DNA from 4 places in the Gordonia sp. DT219 genome. Region 4 is predicted to be linked to each of the others. Evidence: riboswitches for the same ligand, from Rfam matches in the RefSeq annotation. Region 4 holds a riboswitch; each other region holds the start of a gene.
The links. Region 4 has a riboswitch for S-adenosylmethionine ahead of ACPXB3_RS11320 (aminotransferase class V-fold PLP-dependent enzyme). Riboswitches for the same ligand answer to the same signal wherever they lie in the genome.

Region 1 (5,651 bases), on a different contig from region 4:
ACGGAACCACCGAGGTAGTTGTCGAAGGGCATCGGCGTGGCATGCACGAGCGGGATGCCGGCACCGGCGCGCTTCATCGAGTTGCCGGTCACCGACAGCGAACCCAACGTCATGCCGTGAAAGGCGTTGGTGAAGCTCACGATCGATTCGCGACCGGTCACCTTGCGGGCCAGCTTCAGTGCCGACTCGACCGCGTTGGTGCCGGTGGGGCCGGGGAACTGGATTTTGTAGTCCAGGCCGCGCGGGGCCAGGATCTTCGAGGCGAATGCCTGGATGAATTCACCCTTGGCCACAGTGGACATGTCAAGACCATGGGTGATGCCGTCGGACTCGATGTAATCGAGCAGGGCGGACTTGAGCACCGGGTTGTTGTGCCCGTAGTTCAGGGCGCCGGCGCCGGCGAAGAAGTCGAGGTAGCGGGCACCGTCGGTGTTGGTCAGCCACGAACCGCGCGCCTGTCCGAACACCGTCGGCCACGTGCGGCAATAGCTGCGCACCTCGGACTCGTATTGCGTGAAGACCGAATCATCGATCGTGGTATCGAGCTTATTCATGGGCATTCCTCCAATATGGGAAATCGTCGGGTCGGCGATGACCGGTGCGAGTGTGTATCGCAGGTGACCGGCCGCATCATCCGACCGAGAGGGCGCCGCTGCCGGAAGACACCCCGGACAAGTCCTCCGGCGACACACGATGCGGTGCTCCGGTTGGGGCAACAATTGCACCCTGAGTGCGCCACGGCGCAGTCAGTGAACACCAAAAACGTTGCGCCCCTATGGTTCTGGAACTTCTGGCTCGAGGAGGTAGAGATCCTCGGGCTCGTGGGCGTCCGGGAAGTCGTCGGCCGCAAACAGGTCGCGGCGTTCGAACCCCAGTCCGCGCGCTGCGGCGACTGAGGCAAAAAGTCGTTGCGAGGCAACGTTGTCCGGGCTGATGGTGGTGTGCATCGCCACGGCACCGCGTCCGCTGACGCGATCGAAGAGACGATGAAGCATCGTCCCGGCGATCCGGTGGCCGCGATAGGTGTCGTCGACGGCCACCTGCCAGACCATCAGCGTCGACGGATCTGACGGGCGGCGGTAGCCCGTGACGAAGCCTACTGGCAGACCGTCGACTTCGGCGACGATCGAGGTGTCGGCGAAGTCGCGGCACCACAGCACGTACGCGTAACTCGAGTTGACGTCGAGAACTTGCGAGTCCCTGGCGATTTCCCAGAGGCGGGTACCGTCGGCGACCTTCGGCGCGCGGTAGTCGAGAACTAGTTGGGTTGATGTGGCCGAACTTGTGTGGGACGGGCTCATAACGCACTCGACGTTAACAACGTGTGTCGGCGAATTCACCCGCCTGCACAAATCGGACCTCGAATCTCCCACTTAACCCCAGTTCACCCGGCAGATGTGATGCGGGACACAAACGGTTGCGCACGGGCCTACGGCGTGCGGATCGCGGTGACGGGGAGGGCAGTATGGAGCGGTGACGCGGATCATCGCAGGTCGCTTCGGCGGTCGCAGACTCACAGTTCCCGACGAGGGCACCAGACCCACCTCCGACCGTGTGCGTGAGTCGGTCTTCAGCATGCTCGACGCGCGCATCGATCTGACGAGTACCCACGTGCTCGATCTTTATGCCGGGTCCGGCGCGCTCGGCCTCGAAGCGCTCTCGCGCGGGGCGTCGTCGGCGGTCTTCGTCGACAGCCGGGGGCGCGCGGCTCGCACGATCTCCGCGAATCTGACGGCCGTCGGGGCGGCCGCCTCGGGGCGTGTGATCACCTCGCCGGTGTCGGCATTCCTTGCCGGTGCCGCGCCCGGCCGATTCGACGTGGTGTTCTCCGACCCTCCGTATGCGCTCGCCGATGATGAGGTGGCCGCCGATCTGTCAGCGTTGGCCACCGGTGGTTGGCTCACCGACGACGGGCTGGTGGTCCTCGAGCGCGGACGCCGAGCCGTCCTCTCGTGGCCCCCGGGCTGGGAACTGGTCGTCGACAAATCCTATGGCGACACCACGGTGAAGGTCGCACGCCCCGGTGTCGCCGCGGACGAGTAGGTTCTGCAGAGCATGACCAGTGCGGTGATACCCGGTTCCTTCGATCCCTTCACACGCGGACACCGTTACGTCGTGGAGCGCGCGGCCCGGTGCTTCGACGAGTTGGTGGTCACCGTCGTGGTCAACCCCAACAAGCGTGGTCTCTTCTCCGTCGAGGAGCGACTCGAGCTCATCGCCGAGGACTGCGCCGATCTGCCCAACGTCCGCGTCGACCGGTGGCAGGGACTGCTCGTCGACTATCTGCGGAACAACTCGATCCATTCGATCGTCAAGGGGCTGCGTTCGGCGGTCGATTTCGACTACGAGTTGCCGATGGCGCAGATGAACCGGGAACTGGCCGACGTCGAGACCGTCTTCCTGTTGACCGATCCGCGATACGCGCACGTATCGAGTTCACTGGTCAAGGAGGTCGCCAAACTCGGCGGTGACGTGGCGCCGTTCCTTGCGCCCCACATCCTCCGGCGACTGGAGGCCAACCTTGCGGGCGAACGCACCATCTGAGCCGGCAGGTCACCGGCCGCGCGGTGACGCCTGCAGCGGACGAATCCGAGGCGCCTGCGCCGGGAAAAAATCTCCGAGAATGTGAACGCTGACCGGCGAGGGCCGCCTCACTATCGTGAGCTCGACGGTCATGAGCGTCAGCGACAAGCCCTGGCTTGCTGACCGGCAACCCTCGCATCGCGGTGGGGTGCCCCAGGTGACGACCGGATCGGGTTTCCCCCGATAAGCGCGATGGATTCGACGTGCCGGTTCCGCATCGAACCGCCGGTCGCCGTGGTCTCTCGACGCCTGATGCTATTGCGCGGGTGTCGGTGTGGTCTGCAGCGTCATCGTGCTGCCCCCGTTCCCGTACAGGAGAGTTCACACATGTCAGCCGCCCCATCGCCGTCGACGAAGGCCCGCGGTCATGCGCCGCCCGATCCGTCACCACCGTCGGCAGCCACCGAGGTGCCCGACGTCGCCAGGCCGGAACGTGTGGTGCCACTGTGGCATCCGGGCCGCTGGGTGCTGGCGGCGATCGTGCTTGTCGTCGTGGCACAGATCATCCATGGAGTGGCCACGAACTCCTTCTTTCAGTGGGATCGTTTCGGCTACTGGATCTTTCGTCCCGTGGTGATCGAGGGACTCGGCGTGACTCTCGAAGTCGCCGCCTACAGTGCGGTTCTGGGCCTCGGCGTCGGTATCGTGCTCGCGCTCATGCGACTGTCGAAGAACCCGGTCCTGGCGGCGGTGAGCTGGGCCTATGTCTGGTTCTTCCGATCGATTCCGCTGATCGTCCTGCTGCTCATCCTGTTCAACTTCGGGGCCCTTTATCAGAGCCTGAGTCTCGGAATCCCCTTCGGTCCAGGACTTTTCCACATATCCGAAGCCGACCTGGCCACACCTTTCATCATCGCGGTCGTCGGTATCACCGTGCACGAGGCGGCATTCGCCGCGGAGATCGTGCGGGGTGGGATCCTGTCGGTCGATCAGGGGCAACACGAGGCGGCCGCCGCGCTGGGCATCCCGCGCGGCTACCAATTCCTGCGGATCACGCTGCCCCAGGCGCTGCGCACGATCGTGCCGTCCTATGTGAATCTGCTGATCGGACTGATCAAGTCGACCTCGCTGGTCTACTACGTCTCGTTGCTCGATCTGTTCGGCGTGGTCTCGACCCAGAGCAGCACATACTCCGGTGACATCATTCCCCTGCTCATGGTGGCGACGGTCTGGTACGTCATCTTGACCAGCGTGGTATCGGTCGTCCAGTTCTACGTCGAACGCCACTTCGCGCGGGGGGCGGTGCGAACGTTGCCGCCGACTCCGCTGCAACGTGCCCGCACGGCCGTGGTGACAGTTCGCCGTGGCATCGCATTGCGGCCCTGGATGCGTGCGGTATGAGTGTGAAATCGAATACAGCTCAGGCTGTTTCCCCCTCCGACCGGGCTCGCGGCGCCGGTGTCGACATCGTCGACGCGCACCGTTGGTACGGGGACAATCACGTTCTCCAGGGCATCGACCTGAGTGTTCGTCCCGGCGAGGTGACGGTGGTCCTGGGCCCGTCGGGTTCCGGAAAGTCGACGCTGCTGCGGGCGATCAACCATCTCGACCGACTCGATGCCGGCCATGTCAGCGTCGGGGGAGAGCTGATCGGCGTGCGCCGGCTCAACGGGCACCTCAAGGAGCTGCCCGAACGGGCGATCCTGCGTCAACGGCGCAACATCGGCTACGTCTTCCAGTCGTTCAATTTGTTCTCCAATCTCACTGCCGCGGAGAACATCACCGCGGCGCTGGTGTCGACGCGCCGCGCCCGGCGTGCAGAAGCCGGCGACATCGCGCGTAAACTCCTTGAGCGAGTCGGACTTTCGGACAAGTTCGACGCATACCCGCGCCAGCTCTCCGGCGGACAACAGCAGCGAGTGGCGATTGCTCGGGCGCTCGCGCTCGATCCGCGGGTCCTGCTTTTCGACGAACCGACCTCGGCGCTCGATCCCGAACTCGTCGGTGAGGTGCTCGCGGTGATCGCCGACCTCACTGCCACCGGCACCACGATGATCATCGTCACCCACGAGATCGGATTTGCCCGTGAGGTCGCCGACACCGTCGTCTTCCTCGATGACGGCCTGATCGTCGAGCAGGGCACGCCGGAACAGGTACTCGACAGCCCATCGCACGCCCGGACAAAGGATTTCCTGACGCGGGTCCTCTGAATTCCGCGTCCGTCACACCTATGCCGACGGGTGCGGAGGACACAGTGTCCGCCCGGCCTCGTCGATCATCCCCTGCAGAAATGGAGTTACACCATGTCATCTTCTCGATCCCTCGTCGCCCGGCTCGGCGCCGTGGCCATCGGCGGAGTACTCACCGCAACACTGGTCACCGCCTGCTCGGGCGGGTCCAGTGATGCCGCCGACTCGTCGGGCACGCCGGGCAGCGTCGTCATCGGCGCTGTCTCCAACGGGGCGGCGCAGGAGACCACGCTCTCTGTGCCGCAGGTGGATTCGATTCGCAAGGCGCTGCCGGCGAAGGTGCGTGATTCCGGTCAGCTCACGATCGGCATCGGCGCCCTGCCCTCGGGGAATCCGCCGCTGGCGTTCATCGGTTCCGATCAGCACACGCTGACCGGCGTCGAACCCGATCTCGGGCGCGCCGTCGCGGCGGTACTCGGCCTCAAGCCGGTGGTCGGCAACTCCACGTGGGAAAATCTCTTCGTCGGCATCAGCAGCGGCCGCTCGGATGTGGGCTTCTCCAACATCACGGTGACCGAGGAGCGCAAGGACAAATACGACTTCGCCACGTACCGCAAGGACGAACTGGCCTTCGAGGTGCTCAAGTCGAACGCGTGGAACTTCGACGGAAACTACGAGAATCTTGCGGGTAAGACCGTGGCCGTCGGGTCGGGCACCAATCAGGAACGGATCCTGCTGAAGTGGCGCGACAAACTCGCTGCCGAGGGCAAGACGTTGAACGTGGTGTACTTCCCGGACGGCAACTCGTTCAATTTGGCGCTCGCCTCGGGCAAGATCGACGCGTATCTGGCGCCCAATCCGACCATCTCGTACCACGTCGTACAGACCGCCAACACCCCGAAGGCCACGCGGGTGGCCGGAACCTACTCGGGTGCCGGC
Region 2 (5,651 bases), 100 kb from region 4:
TCTGCTGCTGGGCGTTGCCGTAGAGGGCCGACTGTTTGGTCAGGTCGGTCTCGGCCAGCGCCGACCGGAGATCGGTGTCGACGGCCGGGTTCGAATACCGTGCGAAGTTGGTGCCGAAGTGGTCCGGCGGCTGCGGGATGTTGGACGAATCCATCAGTGTGCGAAGCGCGTCCGGTGATGCGCGCTGCCAGCTCAGGTCCAGCACGTCGTAGCCCTTGGTGAAGATCACCTTGTAGTAGTCGTCGATGGTGATGTTCTTGATCTGGTAGTCGATGCCGAGCTTCTTGGCCGACGACTGCACCTGCTCGAGCAGGGTGTCGCGCTGCTCGCGGGCATACTCCTTGAGGAATGGATGAACTACCGTGAGTCGCTTCCCGTTCTTGGTGCGGTAGCCGTCGCTGTCACGGGCGGTCCAGCCGGCCTCGTCGAGAAGTTGATTGGCCTTGTGTTCGTCGTAGCCGTACGCGGATTCGCTTGCCTTGTTGTAACCGACCGTGGCGGGGCTCAGGATGTTGTTGGCGGGCTGGAAGACCCCGAAGTACAGCTTGTCGACGATGGTGTCCCAGTCGATGCCGGCCCGGAAGGCTTCGCGGACTTTGACATCGGAGAACACGCCGGTCTCCGTGTTGGGGTAGTAGTTGTAGTTTCCACCCGGGGCCGCAGCGGTGTCGACGGTGAATCCGGGGGTCTTCTTGAGCTGGGAGACGTTGACCGGCGGAACGCTGGCGATCGCATCGACCTGGTTGCTGGTCAGTGCGCCGTAGCGGGACGAGTCCTCGGGAATCTCCTGGATGCTGATCTTCTGCAGATGCGCCTTGCCGGTGTGGTCGGCGTTGCCCGGCCCCCAGTTGTAGGCGTCGTTGCGGGTGTAGTCGATGCCCTTGTTCGGGGTGTAGCCGTTCTCGCTGATGAACGGGCCGGTGCCGACGATCTTGCTGCACAGGGCATCTGGGCCGTGTGTGAGAGTCGACGGTGCCTCGATACCGAGATACGCGGTGGAAAGCGATGGCAGGAATGCCGAGTTCGGCTGGGAGAACTTGACTTCGACGTGTGTCGGGTCGATGACGGTGGTGCCGGTGTAGGTCGAGATGGTGTTGGCGGCCAACTGTGACTTGGTGGCCGGGTTGACGATGTGGTCGAGGTTCGCCTTGACCGCATTGCCGTCGAACTTCTCCCCGTTGGAGAACGTGACGTCGTCGCGCAGGGTGAACGAATAGGTGAGTTGGTCGGGCGAGACGCTCCACTTGGTCGCCAGCCATGGATGGAGCGAGCCGTCCTTGTTCAAGGCGACCAGCGAGTCCAGGATCGGACGGGCATAGAAGCCCGCGACGTCGGCCGGACTCTGGTGCGGGTCGAGGCAACTGCCCGGACCCGAGGCGCTGGCGAATCGCAGCGTCCCGCCGTCGACCGGGTTGCCCGTGGCGGTCGCCGAGTTGCTGCTGTTCCCCGAGCTACAGGCACTCGCGATGAGTCCGATCGAGACGGCCGCAAGGAGGGTGGCATTGCGTCGGTGTCTGAATCGGCCGGCTGGTCGGGACATGGTCGTTCTCCTGAGGTAATGGGTGGCTGACATCGGCCTTTGGGGTCCGCTCACAGGCAGGTGTGGGTCGGACAGGGGGACGCGAACCGACTTCGTCGGTCGGGCATGGTTGATCATCGAACTCCCGAATTCACCTCGGGCACCCATATGTGAACCCGCGCTTGCTCCATGCCCGGCTTGGGCTGGAGCCGTGTCCTTTATCCAGGGCACCCCGCCGCGGTGGAGGGTTGCCGACCAGCCAGCTGGAACTTGGCACTGGTACTCGTTGACACAGAGCGATCGAAGTCCACCAAAGGTTTTGGCGGGTCGACCACTGAGCAGAACAGTACTCAGACTCGCCGGTTAGTCACTACTTCGTGTGATTTCGAATCGCGACGGACTTAACCTGGCGCGAAGGTCGGCGAGGGTCTACAGGGCCGGTGACGGGCGCCGCCGGATGTATCGGCCGGCGGCAGGTGTCGATTGCCCCGAGAACGGGTACGCGGCCCACCGTGTTGGAGACCATGGAAACGATCACAGTCCACGACCCGAGGACCGGCGACATCGTCTCGCAGGTTCCCGCGGCCACCGACGAGCAGGTCGACGCCGCGATCACCACGGCACGCGCGGCGGCCGGGGACTGGGCGGCGACCCCTGCGGCCGAGCGTGCCGAGCGCTTACGTGAGGCGGCCGTGGCGGTCGGCGATGCGGCCGCCGAACTCGCCGGCTGGAACGAACGCGAAACGGGCAAGACCGGTGACGATTCGCTGGGTGGCGTGGCCGCCGGCGTATCGACGCTGCTCCAGTACGCCGAACTCGGACCCGTGCATCGGGGCCGGACCCTGCAGGGGCAACGCTCGGCGCTCGACGTGATGGTGCCCGAGCCGCGCGGTGTGGTCGCGGTGCTGACCCCGTGGAACGATCCAGCCGCCGTGGCGGCCGGATTGCTCGGCGCAGCGTTGGTCACCGGAAACACGGTGGTACACAAGCCAAGTGAACGCTGCCCCACCACAGGTCGGCGCTTCGCCGAGATCATCGCCGAGCATCTGCCCGACGGGGTGCTGAGCATCGTCGACGGCGCAGGCGAGGTGGGTGCGCATCTCGCGGCGTCGCCGGAGGTGGATGTGGTTGCGCACGTGGGCAGTACCGCGACCGGCACCGAGATCCGCCGGGCATGTGCGGAGCACGGCACCAAGGTGCTGCTCGAGAACGGCGGCAACGATCCGCTCATCGTCGACTCCGGGGTCGATCCCGCGTGGGCCGCCGAAGAAGCGGCCCTCGGATGCTTCGCGAACGCGGGACAGATCTGCGTGTCGGTGGAGCGGGTGTATGTGACCGCCGACGTCGCCGACGCCTTCATCGACGAGCTGTGCGGGCAGGCGCGCAGGTGGGGCGAACGTATCGGGCCGCTGGTCGACAACCGTCAGCGCGACGCCGTGCACGCGCAGGTCCGCGGCGCCGTGGCGCAAGGCGCGCAGATCCGGACCGGCGGTGTCATCTCCGACGACATCGGCAGCTTCTACCCGCCCACGGTGCTGACCGGCTGCACCCCCGACATGACGATCCTGCGCGAGGAGACGTTCGGGCCGATCGCCCCGGTGCGGGTGGTCGACGACTTCGTCACTGCGCTCGTCGAGGCCGCCGATGACCGATACGGCTTGGCCGCAACCGTTCTCACCGCCGACATGGCGCACGCACAGGAGGCGTGGCGCGCCCTGCCCGTCGGGACGGTGAAGATCAACGCCGTGTTCGGTGGGGCGCCCGGCGGTGCTTCACAGCCACGCGGCGCCAGCGGGACCGGCTTCGGCTTCGGCCCCGAACTCCTCGACGAGATGACCACGGTCAAGGTCGTGCATTACGCGCCGCCCGGGCCGTGAGTTCGCCGCGCGACCGCGGTGGATTCCGACCAAAGACCCTGGTGAGCGCCACTCCGGGGCTTCTACGTTGAATATGTGGCGAACGGCAGGGCGACAGTCGGCAGGGTGACGACGGGACTCCTCGCGTGCGGACCCATGTACGCGTTGCTCTACATCCTCGCCAACGATGCGGTCGCTGCGTCCCGCTACGGCGGGTACAGCCGGACCGATCAGGCGATCAGCGAGTTGTCGGCGACCGGCGCACCGACGCAGCGGTTTCTGCAATGGCTGGTGCCGGTGTTCACCGCGTTGATGATCGGATTCGGTATCGGCGTATGGCGATCCGCCGGCGGCCGAGTCGGGGTCCGCGTCCTCGGTGCGCTGTTCGTGGTGTTCGGAGTCGTCGGGGTCGCCTGGCTGTGGTTTCCGATGAGCAATCGAGACGACATCGGCGCCGGTGCCGGCGATTCGTCGAACGACGCAGGCCATCTGGTGTTGTCGTTGCTCTCGGTCATGCTGATCGCGGCGTGCACGGTACTCGCAGCGGTGTTGTGGCGCAGCTGGTTTCGATGGTTCACCATCGTCGCGGCGGTCGTCGTGTTGGTGGCCGGCGCCTACACGAGCCGGATGGTCCCGATGATCCAGGACGGCGAGAGCACGGTGTGGATGGGGCTGATCGAACGGGTCAGCATCTTCGGATTCTTCGTCTGGGTCGCGGTGCTCGGTCTGTTTCTGATCGCTCGGGCGCCTACGGCGCTTCCCACACCGTCTGTCGTCGGGCCGGCGCGATCGTGAACTCGATCGCCACGAGCACCAGCGCGCCGATCAGTACGATCCAGAACACGACCCAGCCCGTGGGGTAGTGCCAGAACATCAGGAGGAACGCGGCGACGGTCGGCACGGCGATCCGCAACGGAAACCGCGCCTGCCACAACACCTTCTCCACCGTCGAGGGGTCGCGATCGGCACGCCGAGCATCGATCGCGGCGAACCCGCGTCCGACGCGGCTGCGCACCGCGCGCGCCGAGCCCGACCCACCGGCGAAGTATCCGACGAGGGCGAGGACCAACCCCACCACCGCGACTGCACGCAGCGCCAGCCGCATGGGGGCGATGACGGTGTCGAAAATCGCCTGCGCCGCGCCCGGGGACAACACGTCGGCGGGAACGTTGTCGAGGTAGATCATGCGGCCCACCAGAATGGCGATCGCGAGCAGCAGCATCGCGATCACCACCGCGACTCCGGCCACGGCGAGCGTGCGCCATCGTCGGCCGCTGCGGGCAACGCCGACGGCGGCGACGATGGCCAGAATCGCCAGCCAGGGAAGGACATTGGCCACCTTGTCGAGCGCCTTCACCAGGTGCTGGGCGCGGGCGAGTTGCGGGGAGTGCCAGATCACGAATGCCTTGTTGATCACCGGGATTCGGTCGGCAAAGGCGAATCCGTGAGCGAGCAGGCGCTGTTTCACCTGCGTGATGACGGGGCCGAGCTGGATGCTGATGGTTCCGCTGGTGGTGTCGACCTCGACCGCACCGTGCCGGGTTTCACCGGTCACCGCGGCGACCACCGCCTCGTGCGCCTCACGGTTGGCGGTCGTCCAGATGTCCTGGAATTGCGGCGAGGCGACGAATTGCGCCACCGTGCCGTGGATGAACCCTTCGGCCTGCCCGGCCAGCACCGGGGCCAGGCCGATGATGGCTTGGTCGGCGCGTGGACGGTCGGCCGGGGTCAGCTCCGTCAGATTTGTCAGGGCGTCGGTGGTGATCTGCTGGACGTCGACCTGGGCGTTGATGGCATCGACGATCGTCGTCGTCACCTGCTGCTGCACCGCCGGGTCGGCGGCCAGGGGTGCCACTGTCGCCACGTAGTGGTCGGTGTCGAGGATCTGGCTGCGCACATATCGGGTCGTCACCGACAGCAGAGTCAATACGGCGCACAGAATGACCAGCAGAACCACGCCGACGGCACGGCCGCTGATCCGTCTGCGGGGACGTGCTGCCGGCGGGGCCGCGTCGTCGTCGCGGGCCTGCGCTGCCTCGGTGAGTTCGGCGACCCGGACCCGGAGGTGCTCGAGTTCGGTGCGTTCGTCGGCGGTCAGTTCGGGGACTGCGTGGGCGTCGGTCATCGGGGGCTCGCTCTCAACGGTCTCGAGAGACAGACGGGTGCATGCCGTTGACCATGACAGTGCCCGAGTGCGGCGGCATCACCCGATGCGGGCGAACCCGCAGTCGACTCTGCGTGCGGTCCGGCGGTTCGCCTGGGGGCGGTTCGGTGGG
Region 3 (5,651 bases), on a different contig from region 4:
AGGGTGCGGCGCGACATCCGGGCGGTGAGGGCCGCGATGAGCGGTGCGCCGACGACAACGCCGAGCGCATACGCGGAGATGACCGAACCGGCGGTGGGTTCGGTGACATCGAGTGCGCCGGCGATGTTGGGGAGCAGACCCATCGAGACGAACTCGGTGGTGCCGATCCCGAAGCCACCGAGCGCCATCGCGAGGATCGCCCAGCGGACCGTCCGCACACGCGCAGAACCGTTGTCCGGCAACGACTCCCCGGCTTCACGCGCAGCGACGTCGGTCGTCGGGTGCGCAGTGGCCGGCTCGTCGGCGGGAACTGCCGCCTCGGGATTCGCTGGTGTGGACACAGGAGTCGCAACCACCACGGCGCACGCGAGCATTCCCGGGGCGGTCGGTGAGTTCGTTCACAGGCCCCGTCGACCGCGCGAAACGATCGTCACGGCACGGTCGGTACGGCACGCTCGGTGGAGGATGCCGTGCCGGTGGCGGTGGTGGGAGCCGCGGCGGTGGGAGCCGCCGCGGTGGGAGCGGCCGTGGTGGGAGCGGCCGTGGTGGGAGCCGCGGTGGTGGGAGCCGCGGTGGTGGGAGCCGCGGTGGTAGTGGGAGCCGCGGTGGTGGTGGGAGCGGCTGTGGTGGTCGCCGGCGGTGCGGTGTCGGGGCTTTCGGCCCGTGTCACCACCGGGACACCGGCCCCTGTCACCGCCGTCGTTGCGCTCGGCACTGTCTGCACCCCGTCGACGACCCGCTCGGCCCAGTACGTGGCGAAGTTCCTCGGCAACAAGACGATGCTCTTGGCGCTGGCCGCCAACGCGGTGACTCCGTGGTCGAACAGGTCGGCGTCGGAGTTGAGCACACCGTTGGCGATGTCCTGGAGGACGAACAGATCCGGCAGGTATGCGCCGTAGCCGAGTTGGGGTAACGGCGGTAGCCATCCCATGGCCCAGCGGATGGGTGGTTGAAAGTCGGCGAGGGTGATGCCGATGATGTCGGGCAGGCGCAGGCGGTAACGCATGAGGTCCGGAACGGTCCCGGTGTAGCCGACTGCGGTCAGTGCGTTCGCCACGATGATCGCCATCGACGAGGGCGAGGCGATCGTGCATGTCCGCACCGCGCCGTCGGTGGTGCAGGTCATCGTCTCCGCTGCACCGTTGACGGTCCACGTCTGACCGGTGCCGGGGAATTGGTACATGTGGAATGGGTACTGGCCGTGCTTGATCCAGTAGCCGAAGAAGGCGTCGACGTCGCCGATCGGGTCATGGAGCGGATCGGGCAGGTCGCAGATCGGGTCGCCCTCGATGCAGTAGGTGGTGACGGGTACGCCGCCGTAGTCGGTGCCATCGCGTGGCCCCGACATCGTCATCCCCGGAATGGCCCCGACCAGTGTCAGTTCGATTCCCTGTCCCCAGAGAGTCGCCGACATCCGCGGGTCCGCGTAGAGCTCGCCCGAGACGGTCGTCGCGCCGCCGGCGTCGGTGGTGGAGATGACGTACGTCGACCCGTCGGCAAGCGTCACCGGCCGATGCCGGCCGATGTCGGTCAGCGCGTCGCCTGCGACTCGGGCGCCCTGCGAGTAGCCGGCGATGACGACCTTCTTGTCGGTGCCGCATTCCTGCTGATAGGTGGCCACGGCTTGTTCGAGGTTCTGCGCACCCTGCGTCTGGCTCGCGTTGTATCCCACCGATCCCAGCGGCCAGATGGTCGCGGCGTACGGCACCGCCTCGACGGTGTAGGGGTTGCCGAGGTTGGGGTTGTTCTCGTCGGGACGGTTGTCCGGGCCGAGGCCGGTGTAGCGCTGTCGCACACCGACGAGGTACGAGCCGTCGGAGTTCCATGTCCCGCCGACGATGAACACCCGGCCCGGGCCGCTGCAGTCGTATGTCGTGTCCGCCGCCGCCACCCCATGGCCCCAGAACATCGTGGCGGTGAGCGCGAGGCCCATTGAGGCGGCTCCCCACACGAGACAGACGCCACGGATCGAGGTGCGGAGTCCCATCGCTGCCACGTCCTTCGGTGAGGGCTGATCTGCGCAGCTTAGGCAGGCGGAGCAGGTCGGCACCGGGCAATCACCCAGGGCGCCCCCACATTCCCCCGCTCGATGGACACCGCGGGCGAATCCGGGACCGGAGAACACCGATAACGATCTGCGCAATTCACCAACCAGCCTGAGCAGGAGGGTTCTCAGCGAACGACGACCGTGTTATATCCTTGTCGCCAGGTCATGAGCATCAGCGTCAAGCCCCGGCTTGCTGATCGGCAACCCTCCAACCGCGGTGGGGTGCTCCGGGTGATGACCGGGTTGGGGATCGCTGTATGGGTCCCCGGCAAGCGCGGGTCCGAAGGTCGGACCCCAACAGGGTCTCCATACCCTGCCGACCGTAGAAAGTGATCTATTTTTCATGTCTGACGCAGCCAACGACGGCCCCGATTCCCCGGATCCCACCGACGCCCCGGATCCCACCGAGAACTGGAGCTTCGAGACCAAGCAGGTCCATGTGGGGCAGTCCCCCGACGCCGCGACGAACGCACGCGCACTGCCCATCTACCAGACCACGTCGTTCACCTTCAACGACACCCAGCACGCCGCCGATCTCTTCGGTCTCGCCGAACCGGGCAACATCTACACCCGGATCATGAACCCGACGCAGGATGCCGTCGAACAGCGCATCGCCGCGCTCGAGGGCGGTGTCGCGGCCCTGCTGGTCGCCTCCGGTCAGGCGGCCACCACGTATTCGATCCTCAACATCGTCGAGAACGGCGGACACGTGGTGTCGAGCCCGCGTCTGTACGGCGGCACCTACAACCTGTTCCACTACACCCTGCCCAAACTCGGCATCGAGGTGTCCTTCGTCGAAGATCCCGAGGATCCCGAGTCGTGGCAGGCCGCGATCGGCGACAACACCCGCGCGTTCTACGGCGAGTCGATCTCCAACCCGAACAACGAGATCCTCGACATCCCGGGTATCGCCGAGGTCGCCCACCGCAACGGACTGCCGCTGATCGTCGACAACACCGTGGCCACGCCGTATCTGCTGAACCCACTGGCCCTCGGCGCCGACGTCGTCGTGCACTCGGCGACCAAGTACATCGGCGGCCACGGGACCGCGATCGGCGGGGTCATCGTCGACGGCGGCACCTTCGACTGGCGTGGACAGCGTGACGGCAAGGACCTGTTCCCGGGATTCACCACGCCCGATCCGAGCTACCACGGCGCGGTATTCGCCGATCTCGGCGCCCCGGCGTATGCGCTGAAGGCGCGCGTGCAGTGGCTGCGTGACACCGGTGCGTCGATCTCGCCGTTCAATGCCTTCCTGCTCGCGCAGGGCCTCGAGACGCTGAGCCTGCGCGTCGAGCGGCATGTCGCCAACGCCGCGCGCGTCGCCGAATACCTCAGCGATCACGCACAGGTCGAGTCGGTCACCTACGCCGGACTGAAGTCCTCGCCGTGGTACCAGCGCGGCCAGGAGCTCGCACCAAAGGGTCAGGGCGCCATCATCGGATTCGAGATCACCGGTGGCGTCGACGCGGGCAAGCGGTTCGTGGAGGCGTTGACCTTGCACAGCCACGTCGCCAACATCGGTGATGTGCGTTCGCTGGTGATCCACCCGGCGTCCACCACCCACAGCCAGCTGACCCCCGAAGAGCAGCTCGCCGCAGGCGTCACCCCCGGTTTGGTCCGGCTCGCCGTCGGGATCGAGGGCATCGACGACATCATCGCCGACCTCGACCAGGGCTTCGCGGCGGCCGAGTAGACCCAGCCGAGTACACCGAGACAGCCGAGTAGACCGAGGACAGGAGCACAACATCCCGTGTCGGTGAGCATCGACCCCCAGGCGTCCGCAGCGCATCAGCCCGAATGGGAGCAGGTTCCCGACGGGCAGATGGTGCGAATGCGCCTGGGATCGTTGGCGCTCGAGTGCGGCGAACGGATCGACGACGTCACCCTGGCGTTTCAGCGCTGGGGGACGTTGTCGCCCGCACGGGACAATGTGATCCTCGCCCTGCACGCACTGACCGGTGACTCGTATGTCACCGGCCCGCCCACCGACGAACACCCCGCGCCGGGCTGGTGGGACGGTCTGATCGGACCGGGCGGCGCGATCGACACCGACGAGTGGTGTGTCATCTGCGCCAACGTCCTCGGCGGCTGCCGGGGATCGACGGGACCGGCGTCGCCCGATCCGGATGGGCGACCGTGGGGTTCCCGATTCCCCGCCATCACGGTGCTCGATCAGGTGCGCGCCGAGGCGGCGCTGCTCGACGCCCTCGGCATCGAGAGCATCGGCGCGGTCCTCGGCGGTTCGATGGGTGGCGCCCGCGCCCTCGAGTGGGCGATCGAATATCCCGACCGGGTACGCAGCGCGCTTGTTCTCGCCGTCGGGGCACGTGCCACCGCCGACCAGATCGGCACGCAAACCACCCAGATCGCCGCCATCACCGCCGACCCCGAGTGGCAGGGCGGTGACTACCACGGCAGCGGCCGGTCCCCGATCGTCGGACTCGGAATCGCCCGGCGCATCGCGCACCTGACCTACCGATTCGAGGGCGAACTCGACGAGCGTTTTGCCAATTACCCTCAGGGCCACGAGGATCCGCTACACGGCGGGCGGTACGCGGTGCAAAGCTATCTCGAACACCAGGCCGACAAGATCATCGGGCGGTTCGATCCGGGCAGCTATGTGGTGCTCACCGACGTGCTGAACAATCACGACGTGGGACGCAATCGCGGCGGTATCGCCGCCGCGCTCGACTCGTGCACGGTTCCCACCGTGGTCGCGGGCATCGACTCGGATCGGTTGTATCCGTTGCGGTTACAGGCCGAGATCGCCGAAGGGCTCGGCAACTGCGTGGACGGCCTGCAGGTGCTTCGGTCCGACAAGGGCCATGACGGGTTCCTCACGGAGTTCGACGCGATCGCCGATCTCCTCAAACGCACCGTGGACCTCGCGCGCCGCTGACCCGTCCGCGAGCACAGGTCCGGGCGGGCCACCGGGCGCGGGGATCAGCCGGCCGGCGTCGTGGTGGTCGTCACCGCTGGGGCCTGCTCGGTCGCACTCTGCGGTGGAACTTCCGTTTGCCGCGAACTCGGCTGTGACGGAATGACATTCGGAGTGTCCCCAGTCGGGGTCGTCGATGGCGACGTCGGCGTCGTCGGGACGCTCGGGATCAGTTCCGGCGGAATCAGTCCGGGCGGGATGGGCAGGGTCGGGAACGGCGACAGGCTCGGCCCGGACGGCACCTCGCCCGACGGTGTGGTCGGCGGCGTCGTGGTGTTGGGCACGAGCGTCAACGTGCTCGTCGGGGTGGTCAACGGCAATTCCGTTGTCGCCCAGCCCGGGAATTGCTCATGCCCGGTCAGAGGGGTGGTCGGCTGCGGGGCCGACGACCGCGGGCCCCGCGTCGGCGCGCGGGTCGACGTGGACGTTCCGAAGGAGTCACTTGTCGTCGCGAGCGCCTGGGCGTCGGCAGTGTGCATCGTCGACGGCGGAGCCGCGGGACCGGTGGTCAACGTGGCACCGACGGCCACCGCGGCCATCGCAACGGCGCCGATGATCCCGGCCACGACGGCCACCGGCACTGCCGACAAGCTCCGCACCCGGCGTCCACCGATCAGGGTGAGCCGTGCGGCGCCGGAATTGCGCGCGAGCATGGCTGCGCCG
Region 4 (5,651 bases):
CGCAACAACGTCGACTACACCGCCTTTCGGGACCACACGTGTTCCGTCGACGTGAATTCGGCCGGGTTTCCGGCGCAGCCGGAGTTCGCGACGGAGAACCGGCAGTCGTTGGAGAGGAACGGCCGGATCGTGATCCCGGAGATCACCGACCTGAAAGTGTCGGGTGACCGCGCGAGGGCGACGGTACATTGGCATTTCGACAAACAGTCCGATGAGACGCAGACGACCAAGGTTGCCGCGGTTCGGGAAGACGGGAACTGGAAGGTGTGCAAGGCATGACGTATGCCGGTGATCTGACCCCGCAAGAGGCGTGGGACAAGCTCGAGCAGAATCCGAAGGCCAAGCTGGTGGACTGTCGCACCCGTGCGGAATGGTCTTTCGTCGGGGTTCCCGACCTCGAGATCGTCGGTAAGCGACCACTTTTCGTCGAATGGACCACCTTTCCCGACGGCCGACCCAACGAGGGATTCGTGGCGCAGTTGCGCGACGGCGGAATCGCCGACGACGACGAGGTGATCTTCCTCTGCCGCTCCGGACATCGCTCGATCGGTGCCGCCGAGGCGGCCACTGCCGCCGGGGTCGGCAAGGCCTACAACATCCTCGACGGATTCGAGGGGGCGCTCGACGAATACGATCACCGTGGGTTCAAGGGTTGGCGGGCCCTCGACCTTCCGTGGAGGCAGTCGTGAGCGAAGCGAGCGAGCTGGCCGACCCTACAAGCTGGAGGCAGTCGTGAGCGACGGTTTGCCGGAGGGGGTTTCGGCGGAGACGCTGTCGGTCCGCGGCGGTATCGAGCGGTCGGGGTTCTTCGAGACCTCCGAGGGGCTCTACCTGACGAGCGGATACGTCTACGAGTCCGCCGAGGCCGCGGAGCGCGCCTTCACCGGCGAGGACGAGCGTTTCGTCTACTCGCGTTACGGCAATCCGACCGTGGAGATGTTCCAGGAACGGCTGCGTCTGATCGAGGGAGCCGAGGCGTGTTTTGCCACGGCCAGCGGGATGGCCGCGGTGTTCGTGTCGCTCGGTGCCCTGCTGAAAGCCGGTGACCGGCTGGTCTGTGCGCGCAGTCTTTTCGGGTCATGTTTTGTGGTGGCGAACGAGATCCTGCCGCGGTGGGGTGTGCACACCGACTTCGTCGACGGGGAGGACCTGTCGCAGTGGGAGCGGGCGCTTTCCACGCCCGCCGACGCGGTGTTCTTCGAGACTCCGTCGAATCCGATGCAGAGCCTCGTCGATGTGGCCAAGGTATCCGAACTGGCGCATGCGGCAGGGGCAAAGGTCGTGTTGGACAACGTATTCGCCACTCCGCTCCTGCAGAGCGGTCTGGAACTCGGGGCGGACGTCATCGTCTATTCGGGCACCAAACACATCGACGGGCAGGGCCGCGTGATGGGCGGCGCGGTGCTCGGGACCAAGGAATTTGTCGACGGTCCGGTGAAGATGCTGATGCGGCATACCGGTCCGGCGCTCTCCCCGTTCAATGCCTGGACCCTGCTCAAGGGGCTGGAGACAATGAAGCTGCGTGTCGACGCATCGGTCGCCGCGGCGTTGCGGATCGGTGAATTCCTCGAAGCCGATCCACGTGTGCGGTGGGTGAAGTATCCGTTCCTGAAGTCGCACCCACAGTACGAGCTGGCGACCGCGCAGATGTCCGGGGGCGGCACGGTGGTCACCTTCGAGCTCAACGACCGCGACGGCGTGGACGGCAAGGAGCGCGCCTTCGAGGTGCTCAACGCACTGCGCATCATCGACATCTCCAACAACCTCGGTGATTCCAAGTCGCTGATCACCCATCCGGCCACCACCACGCACCGTGCGATGGGGCCGGACGGGCGCGCGGCAATCGGGTTGAGCGACTCCGTGGTTCGGCTCTCGGTGGGCCTCGAGGGCATCGACGATCTGCTCGCGGATCTGGATCAGGCGCTGGGATAAGGGCGTTCATGGCGCCGTCGTTGTCGATCCGCCGTGCCACCGCCGCCGATGCTCCGGCCGTTGCGGGCGTGCACGTGCGGTCGTGGCAGCGCGGCTATCGCGGATTGCTGCCGGATGCCGAGCTGCGGGCGATGCGTCCGGCGGATCGGGTCGGCGACTACACCTTTGACGATGACCGTGGTCCGCACACGTGGGTCGCCGAGACGTCGGGCGGGATAGCCGGATTCGTGACGATCTGCGAGCTCGATGGTCATGCCGCGGTGATGGCGCTCTACGTCGACCCGGACCATTGGCGGACCGGGATCGGGTCGGCGCTGATGGATCGGGCGGAGTCGGAGATCGCCCGGCAGGGTTATCCGGTGGCCCGGTTGCATGTGCTCAAGGGCAATGAGCGAGCGATGGATTTCTACGCCGGCCGTGGATGGGCTCCGACCGGACGAGTGCGTTCCGGCGACGTCTGGGGTGTGCACGTCGACGAGGTCGAATACGAGAAGATCGGCTGAAAGGTCGGTTAGCTGCCGTCGACACCCAACGCCCGCAGCACCGTTCGTAATTTGGCGGTGGTCTCCGCGAGCTCGGCGTCGGGATCGGAGTCGGCGACGATGCCGCCGCCGGCCCAGGTGCGAAAGGATCGTCCGTCGGAGTCGATCTCGAGGCAGCGGATGGTGACCATCCATTCGCCGTCACCGTGGGCGTCGGCCCAGCCGACGGCGCCTGCATAATTTCCGCGCGGCTCCTCGTGGTCGCGAATGAACTGTGCCGCAACATCTGTCGGCGTTCCGCACACCGCGGGAGTGGGACTCAGGGCGAGGGCGAGTTCCAGCGCGTTGAGATCGGGATCGGTCAGGTGCGCCCGGATCGGGGTGGCCAGATGCCACATCTCTCCGGTCGACAACAGTTGTGGGGCATCCGGAATGGTGATCTCGTCGCAAAGCGGCGCGAGTCGTCGGCGCAGATGGTCGACCACGAAGGCATGCTCGCGGTGGTCCTTGCCGGATGCGGCCAGCTTCTCGCGGGCCTCGCGGTCGGCGACCGGATCGGGGAACCGGGGCGCCGACCCAGCATACGGCCGGCACGTCACCTCGCGACCGGCCTTGCGTAGCAACAACTCCGGGCTCGCACCGAGTAACCAGCCCGGTCCGGTGTCGACGGCGAAGGCATTGTGTTCACTGTTGCCATGGGCCAGTGCATCCAGCAGTCCGGTCACCTCGGCCGGGGAATCGAGCACTGCCCGAACGGTTCTCGCGAGCACCACTTTGTCGAGGTCGCCTGCAGTGATGGCGGCGACTGCGCGCCGCACGCGGTCGCGGTGGGTGGCGGCGTCGGGGATCTCGGTGAACCGGTCGAGTGTGTGCCGGGCCGGCGAGCGGCCGGCCAGGGGCGGCAGATCTCGTCGTAACCGGCGGGGGACCATCAACGCGGAGGTGCCGGCGGGATCGAACGGCAGGGCACCGACGACGGTGTCGGCGCGGCCGGTCCGCAGGTCGTCGATGGCCGCGTCGACCTCGGTGAAGCGCCGGATGATGCCCTCGGCGCGCACCGTCCCGTGGGGGCGGGAGAGGACGAAAGGCGCCTGCGCCGGGTTGTCGACGCTTTCCGGGTCACCGCTCACCAACCCAACCTAGCGCCCACATCGCGGCGACTTCGGCCCACGGTGAGTGAAAATTGACACCCCGACGCGAGATGGGCCACTCTGGACGTCAGGTCATGAGTGCCAGTGACAAGCCCCGGCTCGCTGGTCGGCAACCCTCCTCCACGGTGGGGTGCTCCGGGTGACGACCGGGCTGTGTTCCAACCGGACACGGCAAGCGTGGATTTCCGAGGAGTTCTTTCGATGACTGCTGTCGTGCGCACCGCACCCGTTCTGTCCGATACCGTTTTCGCCAATCTTGCGGCCTGTACCGAACCGCTGGCGGCGGTCGTCGGCGCCGACGAGAAGGCGCCGCTGGCCGGCGGTGGCGAGATCGCCTACGCCAACCTCGACTACGCCGCCAGTGCACCCGCGCTGGTCGCCGTCGCCGAGTCGGTGTCGGCGGCCCTACACCAGTACGCGAGCGTTCACCGCGGCGCCGGCCATCTGTCGCAGGTCACCACCCGGCGCTATGAGCAGTGCCGAGAGACGGTGCGGCGCTTCGTTCGTGGGCGTTCCGATGACACCGTCGTCTTCACGCGCAACACCACCGATGCGATCAATCTGGCCGCTCACTGCACACCCGGCGACGTCGTCGTCCTCGATATCGAACACCACGCGAACCTGCTGCCATGGCTGTCACGGGACGCCGGTTCGGCGCGCATCGTGACCGCGCGGCCCAGCATCGAGGACACTCTCACCGCGCTCGAGTGCGAGCTCGCCGCGGCCCCCACATCGCTGTTGGCGGTGACCGCCGCATCCAACGTCACGGGAGAGGTGCTGCCGGTCGGGCGGCTCGCCGCGATCGCCCACCGCCACGGTGCGCGCATCCTCGTCGACGCCGCGCAACTCGTCGCCCACCGCCCGGTGTCGGTGGTCAGCCACGGCATCGACTACCTGGTGTTCTCCGGCCACAAGCTCTACGCCCCGTTCGGGGCGGGTGTGCTCATCGGCCGCTCCGACTGGCTCGACGACGCCGATCCCTACCTCGCGGGCGGCGGGGCGTCGGCGCAGGTGAGTGTGGTCGACGGCCCCGACGAGAACTGCGCGGCGACCGCCTGGCACACCGGTGCTGCCCGGCACGAGGCCGGATCGCCGAATGTGTTGGGCGCCATCGCGATCGCCGCTGCGTGTGACGCCATCGCCGACATCGGCATCGAGTCGATCGGAGCGCACGAACACGAACTGCGCCGCCGCCTCGACGACGGGCTCGCCGCAGTCGACGGGGTCCGCACCCTGCAGGTCTTCGACGACGTGACCGATCGTGTCGGGATCGCCGGGTTCAGTGTTGCCGGACATACCCCGCGTGCGGTCGCGGAATACCTCAGCGCAGAACACGGGATCGGCGTGCGCGACGGCAAATTCTGCGCGCATCCGGTACTCAACCGCCTCGGACTCCCCGGCGGCGCGATCCGCGCCAGCTTCGGCCTGGGAACCGGCTCGTCCGACATCGACCGCCTCACCGGCGCCCTGCGGCAACTGGCCGCCACGCAACCGACCTCCACCCGACCGACCTCCACGCAACCGACCTCCACGCAACCGAGCGCGACGACACCCCCAGGAGCCCCGGCATGAGCATCGAACTCGACCGCATCAGCATCGGGCGTCCGCCGCTGCACGTGGCGATCCTCGGCGACGAGCCCGCCGACGCGGCACCCATCGTCGTGCGCCGACCCACGCTGCGTGACGCGCAGCGCGCCCGTTCGGTGCTGCGATCGGGCACCCGCGACACTGCCGGCTTCTCGGTCGCGCTCGAAGTGGAGGTGGCGATCGCACCGAGTGCCGCCTCGGCCCGCGCGGCGGTCGCCGGCATCCCGGACGAACTCGACGGCGGCACGGTCCGCTACGTCGGCACGCCGAGCGGTCTGGTCACCTTGATCCGCGACATCTACGCCGCCGAGGTCGCCGACGCGGTGATCCTGGTGCCGCTCGACGGATCGGCCACCGACAACCGGCTGCGTCAGCTGGTGCTGCCGTCGTTCGCGCCGCGCCGCGCGGCCTGAGCGACCGAAACAGATGAACCCCGGTTGTCCGAATGGACGCCGGGGTTCATCTGTGGAAGTTCTCCGCTGTCCCCGGGTGAGGCGAA

Region 1: another riboswitch for S-adenosylmethionine. It lies ahead of ACPXB3_RS00740 (amino acid ABC transporter permease); the one in region 4 lies ahead of ACPXB3_RS11320 (aminotransferase class V-fold PLP-dependent enzyme).
Region 2: another riboswitch for S-adenosylmethionine. It lies ahead of ACPXB3_RS10845 (ABC transporter substrate-binding protein); the one in region 4 lies ahead of ACPXB3_RS11320 (aminotransferase class V-fold PLP-dependent enzyme).
Region 3: another riboswitch for S-adenosylmethionine. It lies ahead of ACPXB3_RS12330 (bifunctional o-acetylhomoserine/o-acetylserine sulfhydrylase); the one in region 4 lies ahead of ACPXB3_RS11320 (aminotransferase class V-fold PLP-dependent enzyme).

What each region holds. Positions count from the first base shown of each region.
Region 1 covers NZ_JBNCNR010000001.1:146,650-152,300, forward strand. Annotated here, with positions in the region: gene ectB (diaminobutyrate--2-oxoglutarate transaminase) at 1-554, opposite strand, end outside; gene ectA (diaminobutyrate acetyltransferase) at 774-1,301, opposite strand; gene rsmD (16S rRNA (guanine(966)-N(2))-methyltransferase RsmD) at 1,474-2,043, shown strand; gene coaD (pantetheine-phosphate adenylyltransferase) at 2,056-2,544, shown strand; SAM riboswitch class IV at 2,671-2,779, shown strand; gene ACPXB3_RS00740 (amino acid ABC transporter permease) at 2,911-3,924, shown strand; gene ACPXB3_RS00745 (amino acid ABC transporter ATP-binding protein) at 3,921-4,733, shown strand; gene ACPXB3_RS00750 (ABC transporter substrate-binding protein) at 4,827-5,651, shown strand, end outside.
Region 2 covers NZ_JBNCNR010000007.1:13,010-18,660, forward strand. Annotated here, with positions in the region: gene ACPXB3_RS10845 (ABC transporter substrate-binding protein) at 1-1,540, opposite strand, end outside; SAM riboswitch class IV at 1,693-1,811, opposite strand; gene ACPXB3_RS10850 (aldehyde dehydrogenase family protein) at 2,044-3,396, shown strand; gene ACPXB3_RS10855 (DUF998 domain-containing protein) at 3,502-4,170, shown strand; gene ACPXB3_RS10860 (hypothetical protein) at 4,124-5,500, opposite strand.
Region 3 covers NZ_JBNCNR010000008.1:134,159-139,809, reverse strand. Annotated here, with positions in the region: gene ACPXB3_RS12340 (MFS transporter) at 1-374, opposite strand, end outside; gene ACPXB3_RS12335 (PE-PPE domain-containing protein) at 431-1,987, opposite strand; SAM riboswitch class IV at 2,209-2,328, shown strand; gene ACPXB3_RS12330 (bifunctional o-acetylhomoserine/o-acetylserine sulfhydrylase) at 2,391-3,743, shown strand; gene metX (homoserine O-acetyltransferase MetX) at 3,801-4,949, shown strand; gene ACPXB3_RS12320 (Hsp70 family protein) at 4,994-5,651, opposite strand, start outside.
Region 4 covers NZ_JBNCNR010000007.1:117,212-122,862, forward strand. Annotated here, with positions in the region: gene ACPXB3_RS11295 (hypothetical protein) at 1-279, shown strand, start outside; gene ACPXB3_RS11300 (rhodanese-like domain-containing protein) at 276-689, shown strand; gene ACPXB3_RS11305 (O-succinylhomoserine sulfhydrylase) at 733-1,932, shown strand; gene ACPXB3_RS11310 (GNAT family N-acetyltransferase) at 1,941-2,435, shown strand; gene ACPXB3_RS11315 (isochorismate synthase) at 2,444-3,544, opposite strand; SAM riboswitch class IV at 3,636-3,749, shown strand; gene ACPXB3_RS11320 (aminotransferase class V-fold PLP-dependent enzyme) at 3,767-5,137, shown strand; gene ACPXB3_RS11325 (hypothetical protein) at 5,134-5,565, shown strand.